DNA from 3 places in the Paenibacillus sp. J31R122 genome. Region 3 is predicted to be linked to each of the others. Evidence: a T-box and tRNA genes for the amino acid it is inferred to sense, from the RefSeq annotation. Region 3 holds a T-box; the other regions hold tRNA genes.
What was found. The T-box of region 3 lies ahead of leuS (leucine--tRNA ligase). A T-box ahead of a tRNA ligase gene usually reads a tRNA of that ligase, here a tRNA-Leu.

Region 1 (10,179 bases), on a different contig from region 3:
TGGCCACATCGTTCTCATTCCGCCAAATATCCCTCACTCTTTTCACGCGTTATCACCGATTCGATTCGGCGTACTGCTTATTGAAGGACTATCATCGGAAGCACAGCTGCTATTCAATCAATTACTTTCAACTGAACCTGATGAATCTATTACTCTTCCGCGTATCATTTCTTTATCTAAGTTAGATAAAGAGCAATATGAGTTGTTGTTTCGTCAATGGTTACGTATAGTCTCTTCGAAATTAAAGGAGCCACAATTGCATTACGCTGCGTGGATTCAAGTATTATTGCTATTTATCAATGAACATGCCCAGTCTGATCAACAAGCTCTCTCTATGACGCGGGCTGCCGACTATATACGAGATAATTTACAAAGTGGCATCCACATCGGTGAGCTAGCCAAGTTAGCCGGGTTCACTGAGGACGGCTTTCGCAAGCACTTTTATTATGTATATCAAATGACACCTAAGCAATATCACCAAATGTGCAGATTATCCGAAGCTAAATGGCTGTTAAGCTCATCGGATAAAGATATGCAAGCTATAGCAGAGCTTGTTGGTTTTTCTTTACTGCATTCTTTCTCAACCTGGTTTAAAAAGCTGGAAGGTACTCCACCTTCCGAATGGCGGAAAACCCAAAGATTGTATCATAGTTAATCGTCTCATCTTCATCTGCGGACTCCTCGTCGGTTTTACGTAAATTGTGTATGTTTTTGACTAACTACTTCCTCTATCCCTTTTAGGTACCATTAAGTTAGGAACAAGATCATAACTCTTGGAGGTAATAATCGCATGAATGTACAAATAGGAAACCGAACACTTCAGCTCGGCAGCAAGTATCTAACAGAATTAAGGAACTCTAATGATATTTTTGATGATACTGAGCTGCTCAGAGAGAGACTTCGTGAAGACGGTTATTTACTCATTCGGGGTTTTCATAACCGAGACAAGGTGCTCTCTGCAAGAAATGATTTTCTAAATAAGCTTGCAGTTATGGGGAGATTGGATCCTAATTCTTCACTTGAAGAAGGTGTAATACACTCAGAAAATAAGAGTGCGATGTGGGGTAAAAGCGCAGAGGATCTGAAAGATGACTTCCCCAACTTCCTTGAAGTCGTCAATAGCCCCGCTGTCATGAGTTTTTTTGATCGTTTGTTGGGTGGCCCAACGATGACCTATGATTACAAATGGCCTCGCGCAATCGCGCAAGGTGGAAATACTGGGGCGCATTACGATATTGTATACATGGGCAGAGGCACTAAGGATGTATACACAATGTGGACACCCTTCGGCGACATACCACTTGAATTAGGTACACTCACTATGTGTCTGGGCTCACAGAATTATGATAAAGTAAAAAGAACTTACGGTGAGATGGACGTAGATCGCGATAACGTGGCAACGGGTTGGTTCTCAGAGGATCCGATAGAAATTGTAGATAAATTTGGCGGCCAGTGGGCAACGACAGAATTTCACGCTGGTGATGCTATCATCTTCGGTATGTACATGATGCACGCTTCCTTAAATAATACGACCAATCACTACAGAATCAGCTCCGACACACGCTACCAGCTCGCCTCAGAGCCTGTAGATGATAGATGGGTAGGAGCTAAGCCTAAAGGACATTATGCCTGGGGCAAAACACCGGAGAAGCCTGTTTCAGAAGCTCGTAAGGAATGGGGAGTATAAAGAACCAGTAGAATTTGAAGAAGCAGCCTACGTCATAGTAGGCTGCTTTATATACATCGTGCTTCTAAGTATATATATTATCGTTTCATATTCACTATGTGTATTCAGCAATAACTCGATAACGATAGGAATAGGTCTTATTCTCCATAACAAAACCAATAACAAAAAAGAACCCCTACAAAGTAAGAGTTCCGAAGTTTAATTTAAGTTATGGTGCGGTAGACAGGATTTGAACCTGCACGTCCATTGGACACTACCCCCTCAAGATAGCGTGTCTGCCGTTCCACCACTACCGCACATGTCGTAATAGGCATTCAATCGCATTCACTTCGAGGGATGAAGTAGATGGTGACCCGTAGGGGACTCGAACCCCTGTTACCTCCGTGAAAGGGAGGTGTCTTAACCACTTGACCAACGGGCCATTAATGTCGTTTGGAAATATGCATTCCGTCAAACAACAAAAATTATAATATCAAATTTTCGCTCAGAATACAAGCATTATTTTCAAACTTTATTTAATAAGTTCCGCTTTAAATACATTATCCAATTTATCAGTCGGTGTAAGTCTTTTCTTCAAAGGAACTTTAACATCTCTTCCCAATTCTTTGAAGAATGTTTCTACATCACATTGCACATTATCCAAAATTACAACTAATTCACCTTTACCGATTATGTCTGGATTAATATCAGCCGGAACATTCACGTCAATGGAGTACTTTTTGGTCAATGTGTTGCTGTATCTCGCAAAAATCTCAAGCAATTCCTCATTATTAAAATTTTGAATTGCTGCTTGTCCCTTATTCGTAAAGTTCAAATTCATTTTCACTTTAACATTACCCCTTTTCTAATTAACCATTTTTATGTTGTAATCAGTAACTTCATTGCTCGTATGGTTCCTTACAGAGAAAAGGCTCTCAATGCCTGCGGTGATTAATAAAAGAAAAAGCCACTCTCTAATCAGATTTATGGTCTGAATATAAAGTGGCATCGTATATCAGAATCGTGTGACTAGACGCACACTTCCTAAGTTCACCTTAATACATCGGCAAAAAGTATGTTATGGTGCGGTAGACAGGATTTGAACCTGCACGTCCATTGGACACTACCCCCTCAAGATAGCGTGTCTGCCGTTCCACCACTACCGCACATTTAGGGTTATTTAAAATCCTTCACTCACATTCACTTCGAGGATGAAGTAAATGGTGAGCCATGAAGGATTCGAACCTTCGACACCCTGATTAAAAGTCAGGTGCTCTACCAGCTGAGCTAATGGCTCTCATTGTGACTGTAAAGCAACTCTTGAGAGCTGTTCACTTTGAGGATTAATGGTGACCCGTAGGGGACTCGAACCCCTGTTACCTCCGTGAAAGGGAGGTGTCTTAACCACTTGACCAACGGGCCGTACGATTACTCATGTTTGCTTTAAAGCTCATCAGGCAAATAAAAAAGACCGGATGAACGGTCTCACCGTTGCAAACACTTGTGAAAAATCTGGCGGAGAGAGAGGGATTCGAACCCTCGCACCACTTACGCAGTCTAACCCCTTAGCAGAGGGTCCCCTTGAGCCACTTGGGTATCTCTCCAAACTTGGCTCCCCGAACAGGACTCGAACCTGTGACAACTCGATTAACAGTCGAGTGCTCTACCAACTGAGCTATCAGGGAAAATTAAAAAGTAAAAGTGACAAGTAATAATATATCACTGTTAATCTTTATTGTCAATAAAAATAACAATTAATTTTCCTCGGCATTTTCCGCAGGCATATTTTGCTGGGTCGATCTTCCGCTTACGCAAATACTCCATCCCACATTTCTTGCAAATAAGCTTATAACGATACGGCTGCACCTTGCGTTGTGCACGATCAGGCAGTGATTGGCAATACCTCGCACCGCCTACATGCGCAAGCAGCCCCTTGAAATCAGCATCGCGATGCTGATAGCCCCGCTTCAAAATATGCAAATGATAATGGCATAACTCATGCTTAATTATCTTTTCCGTTTCTTCATGTCCAAAGGTTTCGAGCTGATGCGGACTTATCTCTATATTGTGCGAACGTGTAAAATAACGCCCACCCGTTGCTTTCAGGCGGCTGTTGAATGTCGCCTGATGCAGAAACGGACGATTAAAGAAGGTTATCGATATTTGTTCAACCCATTGCTGCAGCGCTTCGTTTGTCATTGTTTATTCTCCCCCAACTACTTGAATTTTAAAGCCTCCATACGCTACACTGTCAAGTAGGAATTATTAAATATGATGGACGGTAACATACCGGGGGGAGAGTATAAATTATTATGGCAACTATGCGTTACGTCTTATTAAAACAGCAGGACAGCATTTATTTCGTTGAAATGCCCGCTTCACATGCTTACCAGTTGAGCGCGCTCAATCTGCGTCTCCATAAAGAGATCGATAAATTAACGGCTGAGCATGTCCCAAGCCTACCTTACGCGGTAGCGGAATGTAATGATGTCGAACTGCATGACACGTCCATTAACATTATTACAGGACTTGATTACATCAATAATTTGGAACAGGATTTCGCCGCTGTTCAAGAAAAATCCTACCCCCTCATCTCGCTGCTAACCGAAATCCGAGCGTTGCAAGCGCAGCTTGAGCAGTGGTATGAGGAGTATGAAGAAGAACAAATGAATTAATGAATTAGAGTGGACCTGCACGGACATTCGCCCTCCTCCATATTGTAGTATTACAACAAGTTAGGCCCAGGAGGAGGACGAAGCGTATGCCACAGTGGCTGTGCAACCAACTGATCCACGCGTTTCAGAAGAAAGATCGACGACAAATAAAATTATTGAATGATTGCTGGTATTTCTACCGTAATAAACAAGGCTCGAAGGAGCAAAGTGACGGCATCGAGATTCAATGATTATACAGCACAGCAATTCAATACAACAAAACCGGCCACCGCATGCGGATAGGGCCGGTTTTTATTTATAAGTGGATATTTTTATCTAAATGAATTGCTGCTAACTATTGATTACATACCATTAAAAAATAATACATCGTCAAGAGGCATACGAGTAGTCGGATGTCCAGCTGCAGCGGCTTTGCCGATTGGCAGCATCAACGTCGGCACATAACGATCCGAGATGTTAAACAGCTCTTTTAATTGATCTCGATTATATCCGCCCATAGGCACGGTATCGTAGCCTTTCGCACGAGCAGCCAGCATTAGCTGCATCGCTACAAGCCCCGTATCAAATACAACGACTTCCTTCAGTCTTTCAGCCGGAAGCGAACTATACATCTTCGTTGAATTAGCAATCATGCTGTCTTTCACTTCTTCTGTCATAAACCCAGCTGCAGCAGCAGCTCCATAAATTTTATCCGACAGGGTGTACATTTCCAAGTCACCAAGCACGATAATAATTGCTGAAGCCTCGCCTACCTGCTTCTGATTAAATGCGATTGGAAGTATCTTTTGCTTCAACTCTGGATCCGTCACTACAAGAAAACGCCACGGCTGCATATTAGACGAGGACGGCGCTTTCGTTGCAGTTGCAATAATTTCCTTTATTTCATCCTGTGAAATATCAAAGCTGCTATCAAATACGCGTACGGAGCGACGGCTAGTTACTACATTGTCAAATGAAGCCTCAAGCTGCTCTTTCGTTTGGTTATTAACTTGTGTATCCAATTGGGTTGTCATTTTGTTTTCCTCCTACGGAATTAAAATTATCTGTGCGTAAAGTAACTCAGTTAAATTCAGATGGATACTGTGTTTTAGTAAGCACAGTTAAATCCGAACGAATACTGTGTTAAAATTCTCACAGTTAATAAATCGGTAACTGTATTAATAATATACACAGTATAAGATCTCAATTTACTTTTGTCAATCAGCTTACTTAAATTAATATGCTTCATTAATTACCAGTTGTGTTTTTATGTTGATGCAATTAGCTTATTCTCCGCAAGCTGTGCTATTGTGTATTGTTGCAGTGCCTCAATCGTCTTTCGTTCCACCTCATTAGTGATAACAATAAAGGCCGACTTCATTTCTTGTCCGAAATGATCCATACCAATTGTGTCGAGCAGCCCGTTGCTCATCGGCTCGCCAACCTTCATCGCTATATAAACATCAGCAAGCGTAATCGTCTCAGCCGATTGCTTCAGCCTGTATCCACCATCACGGCCTTCTCTCGTCTCGATTAGGTTCGCCTGTGCAAGCTTGGCTAGAACCCTTCTAAGTACGGTTGCTTCCGATTTCAGGCATTCGGCGATTTTTGCGCTTGGACAGATGTCGGTTTTACCCGATAATACAACGAGTGCCTGCAGTGACAATCCAAACCATTTGTGACTGGTCAAGCTGCTGCATCTCCCTTTATTCTCGTCCATCATCATCGCCCCTTATAACCTTTTCACAAACTCCGCCCAATTAATTATAAAAGGCTTGCCATGTGACTGGCAAGCCCTTTACACGATATCCTACTAGTCCGGCTTTCGCATAGTTAGTCCCACGCGGCCTTTCTTCAAGTCTACACTTAGAACCCATACGGTTACCGTATCGCCCACGGATACAACATCCATAGGGCGTTTTACGAATTTATCACTCATTTGGGAGATATGAACGAGACCGTCATTTTTAATGCCGATATCAATAAAGGCACCGAAGTCAATGACATTACGTACCGTCCCATGTAATTCCATTCCTGTTGTCAAATCTTCAATATTAAGCACATCCGTGTGAAAAATAGGCGGAGGCAGCTCCTCACGAGGATCTCTGCCTGGCTTAAGCAGGCTTTCTACGATGTCACGCAGCGTCGGCACACCAACGCCAAGCGTAGGCGCAACGAGCTCAGCATTCACCTGTGTCAGCTTTAGCTTCTGTTCATCAGAACCAAGCTGCTTAACTTCTAGCTGAAGCTCCTTGAACAGCTTGTCTACTACGCCATACGATTCCGGATGAATCGGAGTACGGTCAAGCGGATTACCCGCTTCCGGAATACGAAGAAAACCGATACATTGCTCGTACGATTTAGCGCCTAGGCGTGGTACCTTTTGCAGCTGCGTTCGTTTGATGAAGCGTCCATTCTCCTCGCGATATTTCACAATGTTGCGAGCTATCGTCGCGTTGATGCCCGCCACATAAGAGAGCAGCGATGCTGAAGCGGTGTTCACGTCGACACCGACATGGTTAACGGCCGATTCGACTACGCCGCCTAAGGTCTCATCCAAACGCTTTTGACTGACATCATGCTGGTATTGTCCAACACCAATCGCCTTCGGTTCAATTTTAACCAACTCAGCCAACGGGTCCTGCAGCCTGCGCGCGATTGAAACCGCACTGCGTTCCGATACATCGAGGCTAGGAAACTCCTCTTGAGCCAGCTTAGAAGCTGAATAGACGCTCGCGCCCGCTTCATTGACGATAATATACTTGAGCTCTTCTCCGCCTGCAGAAGCGGACTTGCGCTTCCCTATAAGGCTCGCTATAAATTGCTCTGTTTCGCGTGATGCTGTACCGTTGCCGATTACAATAAGCTCGACCTTATACTTATCAATCAATCCGTTAATAAGACGTTCTGCTTCAGCAACCTTATTATTAGGCGGGGTTGGGTAAGATACAGCTACCTCTAGAAGCTTGCCGGTATCATCTATGACCGCCAGCTTACAACCGGTACGAAAAGCAGGGTCTACGCCGAGCACAACATTGCCCCGAACGGGAGGCTGGAGCAGCAGATTACGCAGATTCTCTGAGAAAATAGAAATCGCATGCTCTTCTGCTTTCTCCGTCATTTCTCCTCGTACTTCGCGTTCAATAGATGGCGAAATTAATCTTTTATACGAATCCTCTATAACAGCAACCAACACATCGCGAACGGAAGCAGCCGTACCGTTTCGAAGAAGCTTACGCCCAATCTGCTCATGTATGCGGTCTGAAGGCACGTCGAACGTAACGCGAAGCACATCCTCGCGTTCCGCGCGGTTGATGGCCAGCACTCGGTGCGGCGGCAACTTCCTCACCGGCTCTTGATAGCTGTAGTACATCTCATATACGGTTTCTTCAGCCGGGTTTTTCGCTTCTGTACGCAGCAGCGCCTGATCAAAAGTGAATTTACGTACCCACGCGCGAATAGAAGCATCGTCAGCAATATTTTCAGCTATAATGTCCATCGCACCTTGCAAGGCGTCCTGAGCCGCTGCAACGCCTTTGTCTGCGTTTATATAACGAGCTGCCTCTATAAGTGGATCGCCTTGTCTAGGCTGGGACCAAAGCCATTCAGCAAGCGGCTCCAGGCCTCGTTCCTTAGCGACACTTGCGCGTGTTTTGCGTTTTTGACGGTAAGGACGATAAAGATCCTCAACCTCTTGCAGCTTGATGGACTTGTTGATCGCTTCCCGCAGCTCCTCAGTCAACTTACCCTGCTCGTCAATAAGCCGGATGACCTCGCGCTTGCGTTCCTCTAGATTTCGCATATATTGCAGCTTCTCTTCAATAAATCTCAAGTCATTCTCGTCCAGCTCACCGGTCATTTCCTTACGGTAACGAGCGATAAAAGGGATTGTATTGCCTTCGTCCAGCAAGTCGACCGCAGACTTCACTTTCGTAATCGGAATGGTTAGCTGTGCGGCTATCGCCTTAACGATTCGTTCACTTTCAACAGCCATCTGTCCGGCTGTAAGCTTCGTACTGCCTGCTGATCCTTCTTGTTCTAATCCATGCTGTTGTATTTTAGATTCTGCCAAACACCATACACCGTCCTTTGCTTCATGCACCCGTATACGGGTTATTCGCCATTTCATAGCCGATTGTCGTACGTCCGCCATGCCCAGAATAAACGATTACTTCTGGACTAAGCTTGTACAGCTTCGTACGGATGGAATCATAGAGGTCGCGCTCGCGTCCGCCTGGAAGATCCGTTCGTCCAACCGACAATTTGAACAGAACATCTCCGGAGAATAGATGGTTGCCGCATAAGAAGCTAACACTGCCAGGCGAATGACCTGGCGTGTGCATAACACGGAAGCTTTGTCCGATAAACTTCAGCGTCTGACCTTCCGCAAGTGCAAATTCTGCCGGATCCGTTGATAACGGAGGCGTTATATCCTGCCATCGGGTTGATCCGTTCTTCTTAGGATCCGTTAGCCAATCAGCCTCTAGATCATGGATATAAACTGGGCAGCCTGCTGCCTTGCGAACCTCATCAACACCGCCCATATGATCGAAATGCGCATGGGTAAGTAAGATAGCTTCCACCTGTACGCCTTCAATCCGTTTAAGCAGGCTTTTCGGATTCATGCCGGGATCAATGATGATACCCCGTTCCTTCACATTCTCTGAGGAATCTCCGTCTGCCTGCGCTGGTTCTTTTACCGTAAGTAAATAACAATTCGTCTGCATAGGGCCTAATACAAATGTCTCTATCCGCATTGTAGTTGTCATGGCTTCTTAGAAGGACTCCAGCAGATTGCGCAATTCCTTCACAATAACGGACTGATAGCCCGTGCCTTCGCCGTAACGGCGACCCATTTCTTGGCGAGTGACAGCCAGATTTTCTTGATAATCCGCTGCTTCACGGTCTGGATTCTCTTGTTTAAATGCGATCATTGCTTCCTGTACATGCTTCGGACGAGGTCCCCATGTTCCAAGCACAGCTCCGCCAGTATCCGCAATAATGACAACCGGAACAGAACGTCCGCCCATTGTTAGAAATTGATCCATCGTATCTAAGTGATCTTCCATAATAAGAACTTCCGTTGGGATGCCGCTATTCTCAAGCGCTTTGAATACGACAGGAATATTGCGAACCACATCACCGCACCAGTCCGCCATCAAAATAAGAATACGCAAGTCATCCCGGTTGTTCATCGATTCGAACAGCTCCCGGTCGCTTTCATCCGTCCATTCAAATTTTTCATACCACTCGGTAAACGCTTCTTTATTTTTTGTCATACCATTAATAAATTGCTGCGGGCTAATTCCTTTGCCAATCTTTTCAGCTACACTTTTACTCATATGTATCCCTCTTTCGACTGTGTTATTAAATAATGAAAAACGAACATTGCACCTCTAATATTATACGGTAAACCTTTTGGCTCTGCGAATATGCAAAATGAATGATTATTATTCCGATTTTTTGCGCGATCTTACAAATTTAAAGAGCACATATACGATTAGCAATGCAATCGCAATTAAGATAGCAGGTTGAACGTATGGTGCTGCTTCCTCGCCAACCTTCTCCCACTGATCACCGAGCTCTTTCCCCAAATAGATGAATAATATCGACCATGGAAGGGAGGCAAGCGCTGTAAGAAGCGTAAATAATCCAAAATTCATGCGCGCCATGCCAGCTGGGATCGATATAACCTGCCTCATAACAGGTACAAATCGAGCGGTAAATACGATTCCTGGACCGTATTTTTTAAACCATCCTTCAGAGATATCCACATGCTTCTGTTTAATTTTAATGAATTTGCCGTACTTATCGACAATGGGACGACCACCGAATCGGCCAATCGCGTATAATATCCAG
Region 2 (10,179 bases), on a different contig from region 3:
GTACCGACACGAGTCTTATATAGTGAACCTCCTTTTGAGCTCTTCCGCTCGCTAGAAGGTGTTAAAGCAGCTGCACGTGTCATGCAGACCAAGGGCAATGTCGTTGTGTCAGGCAAGTCGATTGGTCAAGGTACAGTTATGGGTATCGATAACTCAGAATTTGACGATGTAGCCTGGTTCCGTGATGATTTGTATCCTGCTCATCCTAACATTTATCTGAATAATTTAGGCAAATATGAGCATGGTGCGCTTATTCCTACAGGTGTGGCAGAAAAGTATCAGCTGAAGTTAGGCGATATCGTATCAGTGGGCTTCCCTGAAGGCATGCTCGAGTTTACAATAACAGGAATTCTTCCTTATTGGCCGAGTCAATACCCTGATAAGTCGCCGTTTATCATTACGAACTTAGATTATCTTTACGATCAGCTTCCACTGATGCCATATGAAGTATGGTTGAAGATGGAGCCTGACGCGAAGGTTGCACCTATTATTGAATCTCTGCAAAAATCAGGTATTGAGCTAGCATCAGTGGAGGACGTAAGAAGCGAACTTATTTCGCAAGCGAAACATCCTTCCAGAGGCGGAGTTTTTGGGATATTAAGTCTCGGCTTTCTCGTTTCGGTCGTTATTACTTTAGCAGGATACGTCTTATTTTGGTTCTTTAACTTGTCAGGCAGGGTCGTTCAATTCGGTGTGCTAAGGGCTATGGGCTTATCACGCAAACAGTTAACAGGCATGCTTCTTCTAGAGCAGTTGTTCACAGCCGGATTAGCGATAGGACTTGGTGTTCTGATCGGTAAAGCTGTCAGCCTTCTTTTCCTACCATTCTTGCAGACAACCGAAAACGTTGCAGAAACGGTTCCTCCGTTCAGAGTAGTCTTTGACTCCAATGATACGAACCAGCTCTTCATCGTTGTAGGGTTCATGATGCTGACCGGTGCGTTACTGCTCTTCCTGCATATTCGCAGGCTAAGAGTGCATCAAGCGGTCAAAATGGGAGAGGAGCGTTAACGGCTATGATCGAATGCGAAGGACTAGTGAAAATTTACAAAACGGATGATCTTGAAGTCGTAGCGCTTCAGGGCCTTAATTTGAAGGTGAATGCTGGCGAGCTAATGGCCATTATAGGGAATAGCGGCAGCGGTAAATCGACACTTCTGAATACGTTAGGTGGTCTTGATCGGCCCTCTGCTGGACAGGTGCGGGTCGGTCAATGGGATTTGCTGAAGATTACAGAAGAGGAGCTTGTGGAGTACAAGCGCGAAACAGTAGGTTTCATATGGCAAAATAATGCGCGTAACCTACTGCCGTATTTGTCAGCATTGGAAAACGTAGAAATGCCGATGATGCTATCTGGTAAGGTTGATCGAGCGTATGCGAAGCAGCTGCTGGAGTGGGTTGGGCTGAAGGAGCGCATGCATAACAAGCTGCATCAGCTCTCTGGGGGTGAGCAGCAGAGGGTTGCTATTGCGATCTCATTGTCCAACCGACCGAAGCTTCTGCTCGCGGATGAGCCGACAGGGTCTGTAGATACAGCGACCTCCGATTTAATCATGGGCATATTCCGAAGGCTTAATAAAGAAATCGGAATAACGATTGTAATTGTTACACATGATTTGACGCTTGCAAGCAAAGTAGATCGAGTTGTTGCCATTCGTGATGGACTTACAAGCACTGAGTTTATTAAACGTAATCCAAAAATAGGCGAGGTTGAAATTCCAACTGTGAGTGGACTACAGTCGGTGCACGAGGCTTTTGTCGTCATCGATAAAGTCGGACGTTTGCAGGTGCCTAAAGAATATTTATCTGCATTGAATATTAAAGACAAAGCGACAATGGAGTTTGACGGAGAGCGGATAGTTATTACTCCGCCTAAATCACTGGGGGGTTAAATCGAATGAATAACAAATGGTTTCCTGGTTTACGTATTCGCAAATTTGCAGCTCTTAGCTTAACACTAGCATTGTCTGTGGGCTTACTTGCAGCATGTAGCGGCGGCTCGAACAAGTCAGCGGAGACAAGCGTGCTGAGAATTGGCGTATTGTATGGCGGAGCGGAGAATGAGCCTTATTTCCGTCAACAATATACTGATATGTTTGAAATGACACATCCAAACGTACAATTTGAAATTGTTGGAGCCATCAGTTATGATGATCAACGGTATCAACAAACTGATCCAGAAAAACAGGAAAAACAACCAGACCCGTATGAAAAAATGAAAGAAATGCTGACGGGCCAAAACCCAGTTGACGTGGTTGTACTGGATTACAATATGCTGCGTAGAATGACACAAGACAATTTATTGCAGCAGCTAGACCCACTCATTCAACAGGATAAATTTGATTTGACCGATTATGTTCCGACTGTAATCGACGGAATCAAAGCAGCGGGAGATAACAACATTTATGCTTTAACTCCTACCTTTACTTCATCCGCACTCTTTTATAATAAAAAGATGTTCTTAGATGCGGGTATCGAGCCTCCAACCGACAAAATGTCATGGGATGACGTGCTTAACAAAGCTCGTCAAGTGGCTAAAGGAGAAGGGGTAGACCGTCAGTTTGGCTTCTCATTTAATCGCTGGCAGTCTGACGGATTTAACGACACTCAAGTCTACGGCCAAGCTCTGCAGTTGAAGACATGGGATGACAAAGGCGAGAAAATGCTTGTGAACAGCGATCAGTGGGAATCAGTATGGAACAGTGTTTCCTCGCTTCATAAAGATAATATTGTACCAAATCAAGAATACTTTAATTTAATAAACGAGAAGAGAAGCGAAACGGATGGCAACGATCCATTCTACGGTGATTTGTTCATTAGAGGTAAAGTTGCCATGACAATAGGTGAATATTACTATATTAATGAGCTTAAGAAAGCTTCGGACAACGCTTCGAAAATAAAAGATTTTGTACCAGTTGATTGGGATGTCGTTACGGTGCCTACAAACCCAAGTGATCCTACCACGGGAGGAAGTATTGGCCTAAATCAACTAATGGGAATTAATGCTAATGCACAGAACTCGAAGGATGCCTGGGAATTTATTAAATACTCGAACAGTAAAGAGTGGGCTAAGCTGAAATCAAGAAGTTTGTATGAGATGGTTGCTCGCAAAGAGTTTCTGAAGCCAATTGGCGGACTGCAATACAATATGGACGCTTTCACTACTCTAAAGCCACTGCCACCAACTAATTCGAACGCGGATAGAATTTTCAATGAAAAACCAGGAATTTGGAATGCTCAGCAGCCTGCCTATGAGTTATTCGCTGAAGTGCTGAAGGGAACAAAGACTGCAAAAGAGGCACTTGCTGAATGGGAGACTAAAGGAAATGCTATCCTTGAAGAGATAAAGAATAATCCGACAGGTGGCGGAGGCGGCGTCATTAGTCCAATGATGAGATAAACTTTTAAATGTCAAAGAGCGACCCAATGACTTAAATGTCGTTGGGTCGCTCTTCTGTTTGTTTATTGATCTTTTCAATCACTTAGGAGTAACGAAGTAAAGGCAGATTATGTTCGAATTCTTTTGCTTGATTTATCCGAATTTGGGCATTCTAATGACAATAAGTTAAGATCAATCGGCGAAAAATACTGGAGTGCATATGCATCAGGAGGGGTTCGATGTTAAGATGGGTGTATTGGGTCCGACTATATGAAACGAAGTTTCAAGCCGGGTGCCTTGTCAAACGTATGGAAAATGATTATTGGATATACGGGTACGAATGTCCAAATGAAGTTGAGGTATTTCGATCGAGAAAAGGACGATACGGTGTACGATTTATTCCATGAAAAAATTGTTTTTAAATTAATTTATAAAAATGCTTGACTTAAAACGGTCGAATATAGTATAGTAATTCTTGTCGCCAATTCAATAAGCTTCAAATCAAATGGAAACACGTCGCGGGGTGGAGCAGCCCGGTAGCTCGTCGGGCTCATAACCCGAAGGCCGCAGGTTCAAATCCTGCCCCCGCAACCAACCCTTTCGATGACTACGTTGAAATATACGTTTTCGAGGGCCCTTAGCTCAGTTGGTTAGAGCGGTCGGCTCATAACCGATTGGTCGGGGGTTCGAGTCCCTCAGGGCCCACCATTTGTAAAGCTTATCTCCATGCCGGGGTGGCGGAACTGGCAGACGCACAGGACTTAAAATCCTGCGGTGGGTGACCACCGTACGGGTTCGATTCCCGTCCTCGGCATACCTGAACAATCTAGCAGTACCAAGTTTTAAGAAGTACATATGAAAGAAAAGAATCCCTTTTCTCGACTTGCTAATTACAAGTTAAGAAATAGGGTTTTTTTTCTTTCAAGACATATGCGTTATAATAAAGAACGGAAGGGGACGGATTATTTGATAAGAGACGATAAGTTTGATGCCCAGTTAAAGGACAGCTCACGCAAGCTTTATGCGCAAGTTTTTGCATTAAAGGACTCTTTACATAACGAATTGCTGGAGAGATTTAAGAACGATCCTACAATTGTTGAGAATGGTGAGCGATGGAAGTTGCTAATTATGTCTGCGTCTGTTTCAACTGCACTCTTTAGTACTGTTCTATCAGGAAATAAAAATTTCCTATTGCTCTATACTTATTTTAAAATAAAACTAAAAGAATTTAATAGTGAGGGTGAAGTAGCGATGGACGATTGCATGCAATATATCGCTGACCTGCGGAATGGTGTAGAATACAGCTCAGAGCAATTTTCAGAGGCTGTGGCTCTTTGGTTATATTTTAGTATTAGGGGTAAGGATCAGTTTGTTGAGGAAGAATTAGCTCCATACAGTATAGTTGGTCAGTTTATTCATGATTATTTTTATAATTGGTTTGATAAAAATGTAGCGTTAAAATAAATAGATATCAAAATATACAGTTACGAAGGAGTGAGTCGTGTAAATGGCAGCAAGTAAGCATTATGTCGTATGGGTCGGCAACAGACCTGGTATTTATACAACGTGGAAAGAGTGCCAGGAGCAGGTGAACGGATTTACCGGAGCAAAATTCAAATCATTTGAATCAGCTCAGCAAGCGGCTGTTGCTTTTAAGGAAGGCTGGAAGGGCTACTGGGGACAAGAGAAGGCCTCTGGTAAGGCTAAGCCATACACTGAAGGAAAGAAGCAGAAATCTATAGTAAGCGAACAAACAATCGATTATAATAGCATCTCAGTCGATGTAGGGACGAGAGGTAATCCTGGGCCTGTGGAGTTCAAAGGGGTTGATACGCAGACGGGTGACCTTTTGTTCTACGTGGGACCGATTCCAAATGGAACGAATAATTTAGGCGAGTTTATTGCAGTTGTGCATGCACTCGATTATTTGAAGAAAAAGGGCTCCACTCAAACGATATATAGTGACTCTAGAACTGCGCTCAGTTGGATTCGCAATAAGAAGACGGCCTCGACATTGCCGCGCGACGCGTCGACCGCGAAGATTTGGGCTTTGACGGACTGGGCAACGGATTGGCTTCACAATAATAAGTATGATAATAAAATATTGAAGTGGAATACAGAAGAGTGGGGGGAAATTAGAGCGGATTTCGGCAGGAAATAGGAGGGGATTTTTTTGTCTATTCATTTCGATAACGATTGGTCACGCATTTTACAAGATGAGCTCAACCTACCATATTTCAAGAAGATAGAGGCTTTTCTAGTAGAGCGATCGAAGGAAGCTGTCATTTATCCCGAAATTTCGGACATATTTAGCGCTCTAAATTACACGCCCTATGAAGAAACGCGCGTTGTTATTTTAGGTCAAGACCCGTATCACGGTTCTGGACAAGCACATGGATTAAGTTTCTCTGTGCAGCCCGGAGTTCGAATTCCTCCATCACTAAAAAATATTTATAAAGAACTGCATGATGACATAGGCTGTTCAATTCCAGAGCATGGATCGTTACATTCATGGGCAAAGCAAGGGGTGCTATTGCTTAATACGGTGCTGACGGTTGAGGAGGGGGCTCCTAACTCACATCAAGGGATTGGTTGGGAGCAATTTACGGATCGGATTATATCCTCATTAAACGAGCGTAACGAGCCTGTCGTGTTTATACTGTGGGGTAAGCATGCTCAAGCGAAGGCGGCGAACATTGATGTGGATAAGCATCATATTATCGCTTCGCCGCATCCGAGCCCGTTTGCGGCTAGAAAGGGCTTCTTTGGCAGCAAACCATTCTCTCGAGCGAATACCTATCTTGAGAGTGTTGGTAGAGCTGCTGTAGACTGGACGATTTCAGAGCTAGAGGTGCACTGACAGGAAGAAAAAAGGCTTCTCCTCTATCTGATTAAATAATCAGATAAGTGGAGAAGCCTTAGTTCTCTATTCCGCAATGATGCCTGTGCTGGATCCTGAATTACTTGGTTCCATTGATTCTGGAAGCACTGGTTTTAATTTAGCATCTACATAAGTAGATACTTGAACGTCTGTAATGACTTGAGGGTACATTTTATCTGGATCAGGCAGTGTCGTTTCTACATAGATAATGGCTTTATCACCTTCGAAACCTATAGAGGCGATACGAATACCATAACCAGGATGTGCAACTTGCGTGCTGATGGTTACTTTGTTCACATCAGCGTTTACAGAGGTAACAGATAGTTTTAAATCAAGGGCTGGTTGCTCAGGTAATTCAGGAATAGGAGTGGTCTCCTTTACAAATTTGATGCCGTCATAAAGCCATCCAGCTGCTTCGCTGCGTGTAATGGCTTGCTTCGGATAAAACTTGTTCGAGCTATCTAACGTGACAATTTTGCTGATGAGCAGTTTTTGAATACTGTCCATATACTCTTTATTGATTTCACCCTCGTCTTCTATCAGCATGAAGATTTCAGTAAAGGCATAGTCGCCTTTCTTCATCATGGCTTTAAATAAGTGGTGAGCAAACTGCTCGCGCGTCATTTTGTCGCTAGCTTTTACTGTTTTAGGAATTTCAAGTCCGTTTAAGCTAGCAATAATGAAGGCATCGGAATACCAAGCATCATCCTTAATGTTAGGGAAAGAGTCGCTTGCTTTTGGTGCTTTAACGAAGCGAATATGGTCAATGTTGATGTCCAATCCGCGTACGATCATGGAAATGCCAGCCGCGTAGGTTAGTTTTCCTTGTGGATCAAATGTATCATTCTTTGTATTGCCGTTAATTATACCTAGCTTTTTTAGTTCAGCAATTTTTTGTGCATTTGGATCGTTGTTTACGTCTTTAAATGCCCACACGGTTTGTCCAAGCGTCAAAAGCATCATGGCTACTAAAGTCATAATTAATAACGGTCGCTTCTTCATACGATCACCTCTTCTTTAATTTGCTGCAGCACTTATTTGACGCAACTCACTGTCATATTGTTGCTTAACATTTTGAAAAAATTACTATTGACTTAAGTTTTGAATCCTGATATATTATTACTTGTCGCTAATATGATCTGATAGCTCAGCTGGGAGAGCGCCATCTTGACAGGGTGGAGGTCACAGGTTCGAACCCTGTTCAGATCACCATAACTTATAACTCGTAAAGCCTTGTCCAGCAAGGCTTTTTTTGTTTTTATTTTTATAAGCAATATTGGATGAAAGAGCGTTGATGTAAATATGATGTAAAAATGTTTATTTTAATGAATTTGAATGCAAAGCTCTGCTTCAATGGATAAACAAATGCACATAGGTCGGCTTTTTATTCTAACATCTATACTATTGCCGCTAATGTCCAGCACATTCCATTATAATCGCTTATTAGCCAAGTAAAGGCTTTGGATTGCAAGCAAGCAACTACTTGATAAAACAATAGTCATTGGTGTTGTTTTAGTATTTAGTTCCGTATTTCGGCCCAGGCTTATGGGACGGTACATGATTGGAAGAGCACATTGACTTGCCGCTGTGTATTAATAGAACTCTAAAAATAGAGTGCGGTATTTTCTATCGTTTATAGTCGCTGCTGTACAGAACTATATGAAGGGCCTAACATCAGCGAAAATCTTCTTTACAGAGGGTTTAAATTGGGACGTCATTGGAAACGTGAAGCTCAATAAGAGTCTGGCGCGTCAGCAGCAGGCCTACTATGTCCATGGTGAAGCCGGATTACTGACAATCTATTCTACTGTACGGTAGCCATGCTGGAAGGTCATCAGTTGGCTGTCATCGATTACTGAGGAATGGGACAAGTATGAGAGTTGAAATGCTGAAAAAAATTGAAAATACATGTTGTAGGTATTATTTGAACTAGAATAAGTGATGACTTATCATACTCCTATATGTCGCGTCCAGCCGTCCAGGACCTTTTGCGCACTTCTGATGGTGTGGAGTTTGACATTTCCTTTACTTGGCGTGCAAAATGATTTGCCGTTTTAAAGCCGCATCGGTCTGCTATTTCTCTAATAGGAAGGCCTGTATTTTGCAGTAATGAGATGCCTTTCTTAACCCGGAAATTCCATATGAAGGTTGATACTGGCATACCTGTTTCTTTTTGGAATAAGCGATTTAAATATTCAGGTGAAACGAAGGCTTTTTTTGCTAGTAAGGCTACGGTCAGATCCTCTGTATAATGTAATTGGATAAGAATCTTGGCTGCGCTTACAATTGGGTTCCGCTGAAAAGCGGGAAGCTGAATGCTAGATTCTATCATGAATAACTCAAATGCTGACAGGCTAAGCCTACAGATCAAAGAATTTTCAGAGTGGAGTTCCTTCAGATGGAGATTTAATAATAAATTCATAAGTTGATTCATTTCATCGGATATTGGAATCTGTAATGGAAGAGTCCTCAATCGGGTATCCAAATGCAATTGATCTACATGAATTTCGATCCATTGATGCCAAGTTTCTTGGTTCTTAGAGAATTCAAAATATTCATGGTGATTTGGTTCTAGAAGAAAGACATGACCTTCTTTTATTTTAAATGATACTTGGTCAATAAATACTTGTATCTCTCCCGAATGTAGGAATACTAGCTGGTAATGCTTTTTGATACGAGGTCCGCAAGTGCCTCCAGGAGGATAAATGATCGTACCGATCTCTGTATTCGTAACATTCAAGTGTGACAGCGACTCATCATTAATTACCATACCCTACCTCTTTTCGTTTGATTTCTTTATTTCATTCACAGATAATAACTGAACTCTAAATTTACCATGAAACAAGAAGAATGTGAATGAAGATGTCAAATTCAGATACATATTAAAGGATTTGTGCATTCCTGGTTCACCTCTCACTGGTATAAAATAGATTACATAGAAATGGAGGTTGGTTAATCAATAAAGAAAGCCTCTGGAAGCGAGAAAATTCACTAAAATCGATTGCAACATCCATTTGAAGGACATGCATTTAGGGAGGAATTTCTATGAGTAGAGATCGCTATCTAGTCAGTGTTGAACAGTATGTACATTACCAAAAGAACGGGTATATTTTAATTCCAGGTTTATTGGCCAGTGATGATTGGCAGAGAATCGCCAAGCTCATGATAGATATGTATGAGGGCAAACATACAATTGAAGGCTTTGAAAAAAAAGCTCCAGGTTCTGAAAGCAGTGTGGCGATCGATCAACAGATTCAAGATTTGACCCGGGAGCATATGCTTCATCGTATTGATCCAACTATTGAATGGGCACTTCTCCATACGCAATTGCTTGATGTTATAGAGGCATTGATTGGCCCGGATGTTGTTGCGTTACAGAGTATGCTATTCTTCAACCCACCAGGTCGTGGAGGTCAAGGCTGGCACCAGGATTCCTTCTATATTCCAACAAACCCAGATACTTTGGTTGGTGCATGGGTAGCGCTTGACGTTGTAGATGAAGAGAATGGCTGTTTGTGGGTCGTTCCAGGTTCAAACAATGAGCCAATTTATCCTCCTGATTTAACATCTGTATCCCTTCACTCGAGAGATGCTTTTGCGGATCTTAATCCTATTCAAAATGCGAGCCACCTCGATGATGAAGTAAACACCTTATCAAAAATCGCTGGGAAATATGATCCTCCGATTCCGATAAGAATGCAGCCAGGGGATGTCCTTTTCTTCGATTCACACTTGCTTCATCGGTCACATCCGAACAAGACAACAGATAGGTTCCGCAAGTCTTTTGTCGGACATTATTGTAATGCACGTTCGTGGATACCCTGGAATCATGGGGAACCATTTGAAGGGGATTCTGCAAACTATCTCCATATCTTAGGGCGGGGAAGTTCTCATATGCCTTTTGCTTCACCGAAGTTTG
Region 3 (10,179 bases):
GTAAAAGCGTTTCAGTATCAGATCTCGTTCAACAAGCTGTTCAGATTCGCAATCAAATCATAGATGAACTATGGAAGCTGACTGATGAGCAATTCGAAGCTCTTCTTAGAGATGCGGACGGGCACACTTTTCAGGCTGCTCAATACGTCAAAGATTTTATTTGGCATGATCAGCATCATATCTGGCAAATCAAAAATCGGCTTCATTTTCGAATAGAAGAAATGAGTCTCAATGGTTGGCCAGCTTTGCAAACTATTACTTATGACGGGTGGCTGCTTCGATTTGCTGAAGGCTATACGAAGCGCTCGAATTCAATCAATCCGATCTATGGCCATCAATTGGAGCTTGATTTGAAAATAAGTGAATGTGAAAAGTTATATACAAATCAGCAATTACGTACTGTTTTTAAAATAACGCCCTTTGTATACCCATCGAATCTTGATGAAAAGCTGCATGCTCTTGCCTATGAAAAAATCGATCATACACTTGTTAAGACCATTCATCTAGAAGTTGTAAACAAACCTGTTCACTCGGACATCCAGATCGAAGAGCATTTAACCGAGTCATGGATAGATGCGGTCACTGCTTTTAACCAATTAACCGAGCAGCAAAAAATAGTTACCCGCAAAATGATGGAGCTCTCTCCGCTCCTTAAATGTTTTGCTGTGCTGCACGATAATGGAGTGCCAGTTGCTTGCGGGCTAGCCGTAATTGAACAGGGCTGGATCGGCTTATATGATATCGTGACTGATCCAGACAGTAGGGGCCGCGGCTATGGAGAGCAGCTTGTATTGAATATTTTAGATTGGGGCAAGAAACAAGGCGCAACAGAAGGCTACCTGCTAGTAGTGAAGGATAATGCTCCTGCGAACCGATTGTACGATAAAATTGGCTACACGCAGCGATACGACTATTGGTACAGAGTTAAAACTGATTGAAAAATTAATCATATTATTTTCAATAAAACACATCTTAGAATTCTAACCAGCATGAGAAAGAAGGATTTTTTTGTGAAAAAGTACAGATCAGATTTGACTTCGGCTTCATCATCAACCTCATCACCACAAGTCTTAACAAGCTCTTGGCTGTTAATGCTCGGTATTTTGCTAATTGCGGCTAATCTTAGAGCACCGATTACAGCTGTCGGACCTATTGTGTCTGATATTCAGCAATCATTAGGTATTTCAAGCACAACAACGGGCTTACTTACAACGCTGCCGCTTCTTGCTTTTGCTTTTATATCGCCTTTAGCACCGCGGATAGCACAACGTATTAGTACGGAGAACACGTTGTTTATCGCTATGATTGTACTTACAGGAGCCATCTTAATGCGATCATTGCCTTCCATTGCGGCTTTGCTAGTAGGCACGGTTTTGCTTGGCATGGCAATCGCGATAGGCAATGTGCTGCTGCCGAGCTTGATTAAGCGTGATTTTCCGATAAAAGTGGGTCTTGTGACAGGTTTATATTCTGTAGTTATGAATTTAGGAGCAGCTATTGCTTCTGGCTTTAGCATTCCGATTACTGAGCAGCTTGGCTTTGGTTGGCAGGGGATGCTTGCTTGCTGGTCGATACTTGCCCTTATTGCCACAGTCGCTTGGCTTCCCCAAGTGCGCAGGCTTGGTCGTAATCAGTCAATCCATATTATGAATTATAAAAATAAAACTAATCTGTGGACTTCAGGATTGGCCTGGTATGTGTCGTTATTTATGGGGATTCAGTCCTTTTTCTTTTATGTAAATATTTCTTGGCTGCCAGAAATACTGCATGATCGCGGCATGAGTCCTGTCGATGCAGGCTGGATGCTTTCCTTGCTGCAATTCGTAAGTTTACCGGCTACGTTTATTATTCCTGTGCTGGCTGGTCGTAAAGCGAGTCAGCGCGGGCTAGCGCTAATGACCGCATTGCTGCTCGTCATTGCGTACGTGGGTCTGCTGAGTGGCGGAAGTGCAGCTCTTATACCGGTATGGATGATACTGCTTGGTATTGCTGGAGGTTCAGGATTTAGCTTGGCGGTTATGTTTTTTGTTCTTCGGACAAGCAGCACAACACAATCTGCCGAGCTGTCGGGGATGGCACAATCGATGGGTTATTTATTAGCGGCTGCCGGACCGTTTTTATTTGGTCTATTCCATGACCTTACGAAGGAGTGGACTCTATCACTAGTCATGCTGGTTGGCTTAACGATAGTATTTGCAGTCGTAGGTTGGAACGCAGGTGCGAATAAAAGCATACAAGATCGCAACAAATAATGGGAATGATTCGTAATAGTGGATACAGCTATTATTTTTTGGAGGTGTCCGATGCTTTATAACTACCTCATGAGAAGTAAAAAGTGGCTCATATTAGCTGCTTGTTTATCGTCTATTTTAGCGGGTGTGCTATATTTATATGGAAATGGAGCTCTGTTGGGATTTCAATTTCTCGGACCTGAAGCGGGATCTGAACGAGAAGTCGTTCAATTTTGGGGAAAAATATCGATGGGACTAGGGCTCACACTGCTTGTTACTACCCTTAGCCCTGCTAGAATGAAAGAGCAAGTTAATGTTGGATTGCATATTTTAATATTGATCCTTTTATTTATCATTCAACTGCCTCCTATCGCATTATGGCTGCTTGTTGTTATTCTTGGATATTCAGACGGCATTGTTGGACTTATACTGCATAGCGTTCTGCTTCTAATTATCGTTAGAATTGTTACGTTAGGTGAGCGGCAGGACACGGGAATTGAAGGAGTACGTCCTAACCCGATCTCTTGACATGGCGCGGCTGGATCTTTATAATCGTGAATAACCATGTTTAATGTATAATAAGCGTTGAAGAGGAACAGTAGTTTCGTGAGCAAGGCCTAGAGAGCCGGTGATATTGGTGCAAGCCGGACCTGCTGCGGAATGAATCTCGCCTTGGAGCTGTGCGATAATACTGTCGAATGTTGATCATCGATAATGAAACGTACCGTTTGGCCTGCGTTAAAGGCGACAAGTGAGTGATGGGCAAAGCATGCCTATTGCTAACTAGGGTGGTACCACGGGAGAAAAGCCTCTCGTCCCTAGCGTTAATCGCTAGGGACGAGAGGCTTTATTTGTTTAAATGCGTGAAATATTTTGAGGAGGATTCACATGAGTCAGGAACAGCAAATTCAAGGCTATAACCCGCTTGCTATCGAGCCGAAGTGGCAGCAATATTGGGATCAAAACAAAACATTTGAAACAACAGAGGATGCAAGCAAACCGAAATTTTACGCGCTGGACATGTTTCCTTACCCTTCAGGAGCGGGACTGCATGTTGGTCATCCAGAAGGTTACACGGCAACAGATATCGTATCTCGTTACAAAAGAATGAAAGGCTACAACGTTCTTCATCCGATGGGCTGGGATGCATTCGGCTTGCCTGCGGAGCAGCACGCGTTAGATACAGGTCAGCATCCGCGTGATATTACGTTCAAAAATATTGACAACTTCCGCAGACAAATTAAATCACTCGGCTTCTCATACGACTGGGATCGCGAAATTAGTACAACGGACCCTGAGTACTACAAATGGACACAATGGATTTTTATACAATTGTACAATAGAGGACTTGCATACGTAGCTGAAGTGTCAGTGAACTGGTGTGAGGCGCTTGGCACAGTGCTTGCGAATGAAGAGGTCATAAACGGTTTAAGCGAGCGTGGCAATCATCCGGTAGTTCGTAAGCCGATGCGCCAGTGGATTCTTAGAATTACGGAATATGCGGATCGCTTGCTTGACGATTTGGAAGAGCTGGACTGGTCAGAGAGCATAAAAGATATGCAGCGCAACTGGATTGGTAAATCAAAGGGCGCAGAAGTAACTTTCGAGATTGATGGTCATGAAGCCTCTTTGGTTGTATTTACAACTCGTCCGGATACATTGTTCGGAGCGACATATTGCGTATTGGCCCCTGAGCATGAGCTTGTTGCCAAAATAGTAACAGATGATCAGAAAGCAGCAGTAGAAGCCTATCAGGTTGCAGCAGCACGTAAGAGTGACCTGGAGCGTACCGATCTAGCAAAAGATAAATCAGGCGTCTTTACAGGCGCGTATGCCATTAATCCTGTGAACGGCGTGAAAACACCGATTTGGATTGCGGACTACGTACTAGCGGGGTACGGAACTGGTGCCATTATGGCCGTCCCGGGCCATGATGCTCGCGACTGGGAATTCGCAAAGCAATTTGATCTTCCGATTGTCGAGGTAGTTCAAGGCGGAGACATTTCAAAAGAAGCGTATGCTGGGGATGGACCGCATGTGAATTCCGATTTCTTGAATGGACTAACAAATGTAGATGCAATTGCTGCTATGATCGAGCATTTGGATGCTTCCGGCAAAGGTAAAGGCAAAATAACCTACAGACTTCGCGACTGGCTGTTCAGCCGTCAACGCTACTGGGGCGAGCCGATTCCAATTCTTCACCTGGAAGACGGCTCCATGAAGCCTGTACCAGAGGATCAGCTTCCATTGCTGCTTCCGGATGTTGATGCGATCAAGCCTTCGGGTACGGGAGAGTCACCTCTTGCGAACGTAACGGAATGGGTAAACACGATTGATCCAGAGACCGGAATGAAAGCGCGTCGCGAAACGAACACGATGCCGCAATGGGCGGGCAGCTGCTGGTATTACTTGCGGTTTATTGATCCGAAAAACGATAAAGAAATTTGTTCCCCAGAAAAGCAAAAGGAATGGTTGCCGGTTGATTTGTACATTGGCGGTGCGGAGCATGCTGTACTTCATTTGCTGTACGCTCGTTTTTGGCATAAAGTACTTTATGATATCGGTGTTGTTCAAACGAAGGAGCCATTCCATAAGCTAGTCAACCAAGGGATGATTCTTGGTAACAATAACGAGAAAATGTCGAAGTCACGCGGCAACGTTATTAATCCAGATGATATCGTAAACGAGTTCGGCGCGGATACACTTCGCATGTACGAAATGTTTATGGGGCCCCTTGAGGCGACTAAGCCGTGGAACACGAACGGTGTTGAAGGAACATACCGTTTCCTAAGCCGTGTATGGCGTTTGTTTATTAATGAGGACGGCAGCTTGAATGCCAAAATTGGCGATAGCGAAACCAGCGAGGCTTTCAAGCGCACATGGCATCGCTCGATCAAAAAAATTACCGAGGATTATGATAACCTGCGCTTTAATACGGTTATTAGCCAGCTGATGATTTTTGTCAATGAAGCTTACAAAACGGATGTGCTTCCACAACGCGCGATGGAAGACTTTGTTCAAATGATCTCGCCAATCGCTCCTCATATTGCGGAAGAGCTTTGGGAGAAGCTGGGACGAAAAGATTCTATCTCCTATGCGGCTTGGCCAACGTATGAAGAAGCTTGGACTATCGATCAGGAAGTAGAGATCGTCGTGCAAGTAAATGGAAAAATTGTTGATCGTGTTTCGATTGCGGCTGACATGGATGTTGCGGAAATGGAAAGCATGGCGAAGGAGCTAGAGAAAGTGCAAGAGCTCATTGCTGACAAAACGATTCGTAAAGTTGTTGCGGTAAAAGGCAAGCTTGTCAATATAGTAGCGAATTAACGCAAACCGAAGAGGTGAGCGGGCTCTAGCTGAAGAACAGCTATTGTCCGTTCACCTCTTCGACGATAAAGGCAGTTGAAACCTTCGTTAAATCTTCATTAAATTTGGAATGTGTCGTCCGAATAAGCTGGTTGAATACACCGCTGGTTTCACGCTGCAACAAGGCGAGTGCTTGGGCTGTAATACCGCCTGGAACAGCGACTCTTTCTTGCACTTGTGCCGGTGTCAGTCCTCCTTGTGTGAGCAGCAAACCGGTTCCAAGCAGCATGGCGCTTGCTACCTGGAGAGCTTCTTCGCGACCAATTCCTGTTTCATCTACTGCTGCCTCTACAAATTGTTCGAGAAAGAACGAAATGAAAGCAGGTCCACAGCTTGATAAATCCGACACTATGCGAGTATAGCTCTCATCAATTCGCAGCGGCTCGCTAATGTAAGATAACAATGACTCCAGCGTAGTCATATCTTCTTCTTGCATTCTTTGTCCATAAATACAGAGTGAAGCTCCGCTCCATACATAATTTGTAATGCTTGGTATGACCTTTGCTATTTTGCAGTCTAATTCTCCTTCTAAGTGGGCAATCAGAACCGGACTTGTAATGGATACGATAATTTGGTCCGAGGTAATAACAGGCTTTAAATCGTCAACGACTTTTTTGAATTCATGCGGTTTGACGCATAGAAAGATGATATCGTTGCCGCAAGCAGCTCCGGCGTTCGTATATTCGGCTCTTATGCCGGAATAACGGTCGGCCAATGCTTGCGCTTTTGCAAAAGTGCGGTTGCTGACAGTAATTTGAGCAGGCGAAAGAGCGCCTGATGCGATTAAAGCTTCTATGAGCAGGCTTCCCATCGTGCCCGTCCCGATAAACCCGACATTCATGCTGAACCCTCCTATATGGTTTTGCACATGCAAAACCAGTGTCACCTAAAAGAGAAACGCATATGTGAAGCATGGTCATTCCCTTAAATTAGGAAGCGATTTGTATGCTCTCTTACCTTATTCAATAGGACTTGTTTCATATGTCAATAAATTGTTAATGAATATTTCGATTTGAAAGGAGCTGCTCTTTCATGAGGGAACCGGCATGGGGATTATCAGCAAAACGCATTCTGCTAGCGACAGTTTGTATTTTAGCAGCTGTCAGCTTATTGTCTCTCGCGTTGATGGAACCAAAGCGACTTCAAGGAGAACGATGGGTTCCTTTAAACGATGAGGTGGAAAGAGCCCTTGTTGCAATGGAGAATGTTGACGATAGTGGCGTTTCGAGCGAGCTGAAGATTGTCAAAGACAAAGATGCAAATGATGCAAACGATTCGGGAAAGGAAGGGAATGTAAAAGATTCAAAAGAAGCAGAGAGCGGTGGCGGGGCTGGAGATCAAGAATCTGTTGAACCAGCAAGCGAGAAGACTAAAGATTTAATTGAAGATTCTAGCTCGAAAGAAGAATTAGCGACCACCGTAAACGGGAAGCTGGACATCAATAGAGCTACGGCTGCTGAGCTGGATCTGCTAAAAGGAATTGGACCTGCAAAGGCGGAGGCTATTGTTGCCGATCGAGAGGAAAATGGTTATTTTAACTCAATTGATGAGTTGCTGCGGGTAAAAGGGATTGGTAATAAATTACTGGCAGGTATCGAAGAAAATATTGTCGTTCGTCCATAATTGTGAGAGAATGGAAGGAAGCGGACTTTTGATAGATTCCGCTTATATTACTAGTTTTGATAGGCAAAATGTATAGGAGGAGTTAAAACATGTCAGAACAACGCAAGCTCTCTCTAGAAACGCTATCCGTCCACGGAGGCCAACAAATCGATCCGACTACGATGTCGCGCGCGGTACCTATTTACCAAACGAGCTCATTCGGATTCAAAGATACAGATCATGCTGCGAATCTTTTTTCACTGTCTGAATTCGGTAATATCTATTCACGTATTATGAATCCGACATCGGATGTATTCGAGAAGCGGGTAGCAGAGCTTGAAGGTGCCCCTGCAGCCTTGGCGGTTGCGTCCGGACAAGCTGCAACTACATACGCGATTCTTAATATCGCAGGTGCCGGTGATGAAATCGTATCCTCCTCCAGCATCTATGGCGGAACGTATAATTTGTTCGCGATTACGCTTAAGAAACTAGGCATTACTGTTAAATTCGTTGATCCATCCAATCCGGAAAATTTCCGCGCAGCGATTACAGAACGCACGAAAGCGGTGTTCGCGGAAACGATCGGTAATCCAAAGGGAGACGTTATTGATTTGGAAGCGGTTGCTGCTATCGCTCATGAGAACGGAGTTCCGTTTATTGTCGATAACACATTCCCAAGCCCATACTTATGCCGTCCGATTGAACATGGCGTAGATATTGTCATTCATTCCGCTACAAAGTTTATTGGCGGTCATGGTACATCTATTGGCGGCGTGATTGTAGACGCGGGCAAGTTCGATTGGAAGGCAAGCGGTAAATTTCCTGGCTTGACTGAACCGGATCCGAGCTATAATGGTGTAGTATATACGGATGCTGTTGGTCCGATTGCGTATATTATTAAAGCGCGTGTGCAATTGCTTCGTGATATGGGCGCGGCATTGTCACCATTTAATTCATTCTTGCTGCTGCAAGGACTTGAAACTCTTCATTTGCGTATGGAGCGTCATAGCTCAAATGCTCAGAAGGTTGCTGAGTATTTGGAAGGGCATGAAGCAGTTGAGTGGGTTAATTATTCCGGATTGCCGAGTCATTCTTCCTACGAGCTCGCTAAGAAATATTTACCTAAGGGTCAAGGCGCGATTATGACTTTTGGTATTAAAGGCGGCGTGGAAGCAGGCAAGAAGGTCATCAATTCAGTGCAGCTGTTCTCGCATCTTGCGAATGTCGGCGACTCGAAGTCACTTATTATTCATCCCGCAAGCACGACGCATCAGCAGCTAACTGCTGAGCAGCAGTCAGCGGCTGGCGTTTCACCGGGAATGATTCGTATATCGATTGGAACAGAAGGAATCGATGATATTTTAGCGGATCTGGGGCAAGCATTGGCCGCAAGCCAATAATAATGGATTTGCTACCTTAAATGACAATGACAACTAGAAATACAGATGCATCACGAGAAAGGAAGTTTAAGCAATGACTACCCAAACTAAGGATACCCTTCGTAAGGATTGGGATACGTATTTTATGGATATCGCTTATATGGTATCGACTCGTTCACGCTGCCCTCGCAGACATGTCGGAGCTGTGCTCGTACAAGGGAAAAAGCTGCTTGGCACCGCTTATAACGGAGCTCCTATGGGCGTGCAGGACTGCCTTGAGGCAGGATGCATGATGACTGAGGAGGCTGAGGTGAAGGTTGTCGACGGAGTGGAGCAGGTGATTAAGAAGCAGCGATGTATTCGAACGATACATGCTGAACAAAACCTGCTGATGTTCACTGACCGAGCAGACCGCGAAGGCTCAATCGTATACGTAACCGACCAGCCCTGCTGGACATGCGCCAATATGCTTGCTAACAGCGGCGTCACTGAAATCGTGTACCATCGTACCTATCAAAAGGACAGCGACAAGGTCGAGAGGCTAATGGAGCAGAAGGGTATTGTTTTCCGTTGTTTGGTGTCTTTTGAGCCTTCCGCTGGAGATCATATGGAAATAACTTCCTAGTGTTGATTGCTCTTTAATAATGAATAAAGCTAACAGAGGAGGAACCTCTAGCTGCATCGGTTGATGCGGCTGGAGGTTCTTTTTTTGTATAGGGGTAATGTTAAAAAATTCGATTTAGTGTTTGAGTGAGCGTGAGGGCAGTCTTGAGACGCTAGAGTGAAATAAAGGAGGGCAATATATGTTAAGGATGAACCGGCGTCCTTTGATCTGGTTCGTAATTAGTTGGGTTTGCGGCAGCGCCGCGGCTGCGGGTCTGAGCAGTCGCGGCGCTGTGCTTATGACGGGTGCGCTGGCTTTGCTGGCGCTGGCCGCTGCGCTGTGCAGGCAGGCGTCCTGGCCGCTGGCGGCTGCCTGCGTGGTTGCGGCAGGGCTCGCCGCAGGGGAACGGATGTGGGCGGATGCCCGCAATGTGACCGCGCTGCAGGCTCTGCTAGCCGCCGCTGAGGCGGATGGCCCGCAAGCTGCGTACGCGGCGGAAGCGGTCGGCACTATTGTGTCCGCGGTGGAGGTCGACGGCGACCGCGTTATGTTTCGCGTGGCGGCGAATAGCGTCCACGTCAAGGGTGAAGCAGCGCCGCGAGAGCTCCGCGAGCGCTTGGTCGTGCATGTCCGGCTTGCGGAGCAGCCGGAGCAGGCTGTCGCCGCGAAGTGGCAGCGCGGCGACCTTGTGCGCGTTGCCGGCGAGCTAACGCGGCCGGCTGGTGCAACCAATAGCGGCGGCTTCGACTACCGCCGCTACCTGAGCAGCCAGCGCATACATTGGCTGCTCAAAGCTAAGGGCACCGCCGCCGTAAAATCGGCGCCGGGCCAAAAGCTCACCGCGGCCGCGCTGCTCGGCCGCGTAGATCAAGCGCGCGCTGCGCTTGGTGCGCGCTTCGACAGACTGTATCCGTCCGATCAGTCCGGATACATGAAGGGCCTCGTCCTCGGTATTCGCGAAGACCTCGACCCCGAGCAGTTCCAGCAATTTTCGCGG

Region 1: it encodes a tRNA-Leu, which carries the amino acid that the T-box ahead of leuS (leucine--tRNA ligase) is inferred to sense. The anticodon was not compared.
Region 2: it encodes a tRNA-Leu, which carries the amino acid that the T-box ahead of leuS (leucine--tRNA ligase) is inferred to sense. The anticodon was not compared.

Annotation. Positions count from the first base shown of each region.
Region 1 is NZ_JBWDNM010000008.1:93,741-103,919, reverse strand. It holds gene AC0YN7_RS14930 (helix-turn-helix domain-containing protein) at 1-655, shown strand, start outside; gene AC0YN7_RS14925 (phytanoyl-CoA dioxygenase family protein) at 791-1,687, shown strand; tRNA gene AC0YN7_RS14920 (tRNA-Leu) at 1,899-1,983, opposite strand; tRNA gene AC0YN7_RS14915 (tRNA-Glu) at 2,034-2,108, opposite strand; gene AC0YN7_RS14910 (hypothetical protein) at 2,199-2,513, opposite strand; tRNA gene AC0YN7_RS14905 (tRNA-Leu) at 2,748-2,832, opposite strand; tRNA gene AC0YN7_RS14900 (tRNA-Lys) at 2,888-2,963, opposite strand; tRNA gene AC0YN7_RS14895 (tRNA-Glu) at 3,014-3,088, opposite strand; tRNA gene AC0YN7_RS14890 (tRNA-Ser) at 3,180-3,270, opposite strand; tRNA gene AC0YN7_RS14885 (tRNA-Asn) at 3,276-3,351, opposite strand; gene AC0YN7_RS14880 (SprT family protein) at 3,392-3,865, opposite strand; gene AC0YN7_RS14875 (hydrolase/acyltransferase) at 3,979-4,341, shown strand; gene cmpA (cortex morphogenetic protein CmpA) at 4,428-4,571, shown strand; gene AC0YN7_RS14865 (nitroreductase family protein) at 4,683-5,354, opposite strand; gene AC0YN7_RS14860 (Rrf2 family transcriptional regulator) at 5,588-6,010, opposite strand; gene AC0YN7_RS14855 (Tex family protein) at 6,134-8,314, opposite strand; gene AC0YN7_RS14850 (MBL fold metallo-hydrolase) at 8,415-9,089, opposite strand; gene AC0YN7_RS14845 (thioredoxin family protein) at 9,096-9,662, opposite strand; gene uptA (undecaprenyl phosphate transporter UptA) at 9,771-10,179, opposite strand, start outside.
Region 2 is NZ_JBWDNM010000001.1:723,985-734,163, forward strand. It holds gene AC0YN7_RS02815 (ABC transporter permease) at 1-1,011, shown strand, start outside; gene AC0YN7_RS02820 (ABC transporter ATP-binding protein) at 1,017-1,892, shown strand; gene AC0YN7_RS02825 (ABC transporter substrate-binding protein) at 1,898-3,400, shown strand; gene AC0YN7_RS02830 (hypothetical protein) at 3,619-3,786, shown strand; tRNA gene AC0YN7_RS02835 (tRNA-Met) at 3,897-3,973, shown strand; tRNA gene AC0YN7_RS02840 (tRNA-Ile) at 4,011-4,087, shown strand; tRNA gene AC0YN7_RS02845 (tRNA-Leu) at 4,108-4,193, shown strand; gene AC0YN7_RS02850 (hypothetical protein) at 4,235-4,843, shown strand; gene rnhA (ribonuclease H) at 4,887-5,540, shown strand; gene AC0YN7_RS02860 (uracil-DNA glycosylase) at 5,553-6,239, shown strand; gene AC0YN7_RS02865 (S-layer homology domain-containing protein) at 6,306-7,262, opposite strand; tRNA gene AC0YN7_RS02870 (tRNA-Val) at 7,397-7,472, shown strand; gene AC0YN7_RS02875 (helix-turn-helix domain-containing protein) at 8,218-9,030, opposite strand; gene AC0YN7_RS02880 (phytanoyl-CoA dioxygenase family protein) at 9,306-10,179, shown strand, end outside.
Region 3 is NZ_JBWDNM010000007.1:3,508-13,686, forward strand. It holds gene AC0YN7_RS12790 (GNAT family N-acetyltransferase) at 1-938, shown strand, start outside; gene AC0YN7_RS12795 (CynX/NimT family MFS transporter) at 1,011-2,252, shown strand; gene AC0YN7_RS12800 (hypothetical protein) at 2,304-2,759, shown strand; T-box leader at 2,808-3,054, shown strand; gene leuS (leucine--tRNA ligase) at 3,120-5,558, shown strand; gene comER (late competence protein ComER) at 5,599-6,438, opposite strand; gene AC0YN7_RS12815 (ComEA family DNA-binding protein) at 6,630-7,220, shown strand; gene AC0YN7_RS12820 (homocysteine synthase) at 7,310-8,599, shown strand; gene AC0YN7_RS12825 (deoxycytidylate deaminase) at 8,673-9,203, shown strand; gene AC0YN7_RS12830 (DNA internalization-related competence protein ComEC/Rec2) at 9,382-10,179, shown strand, end outside.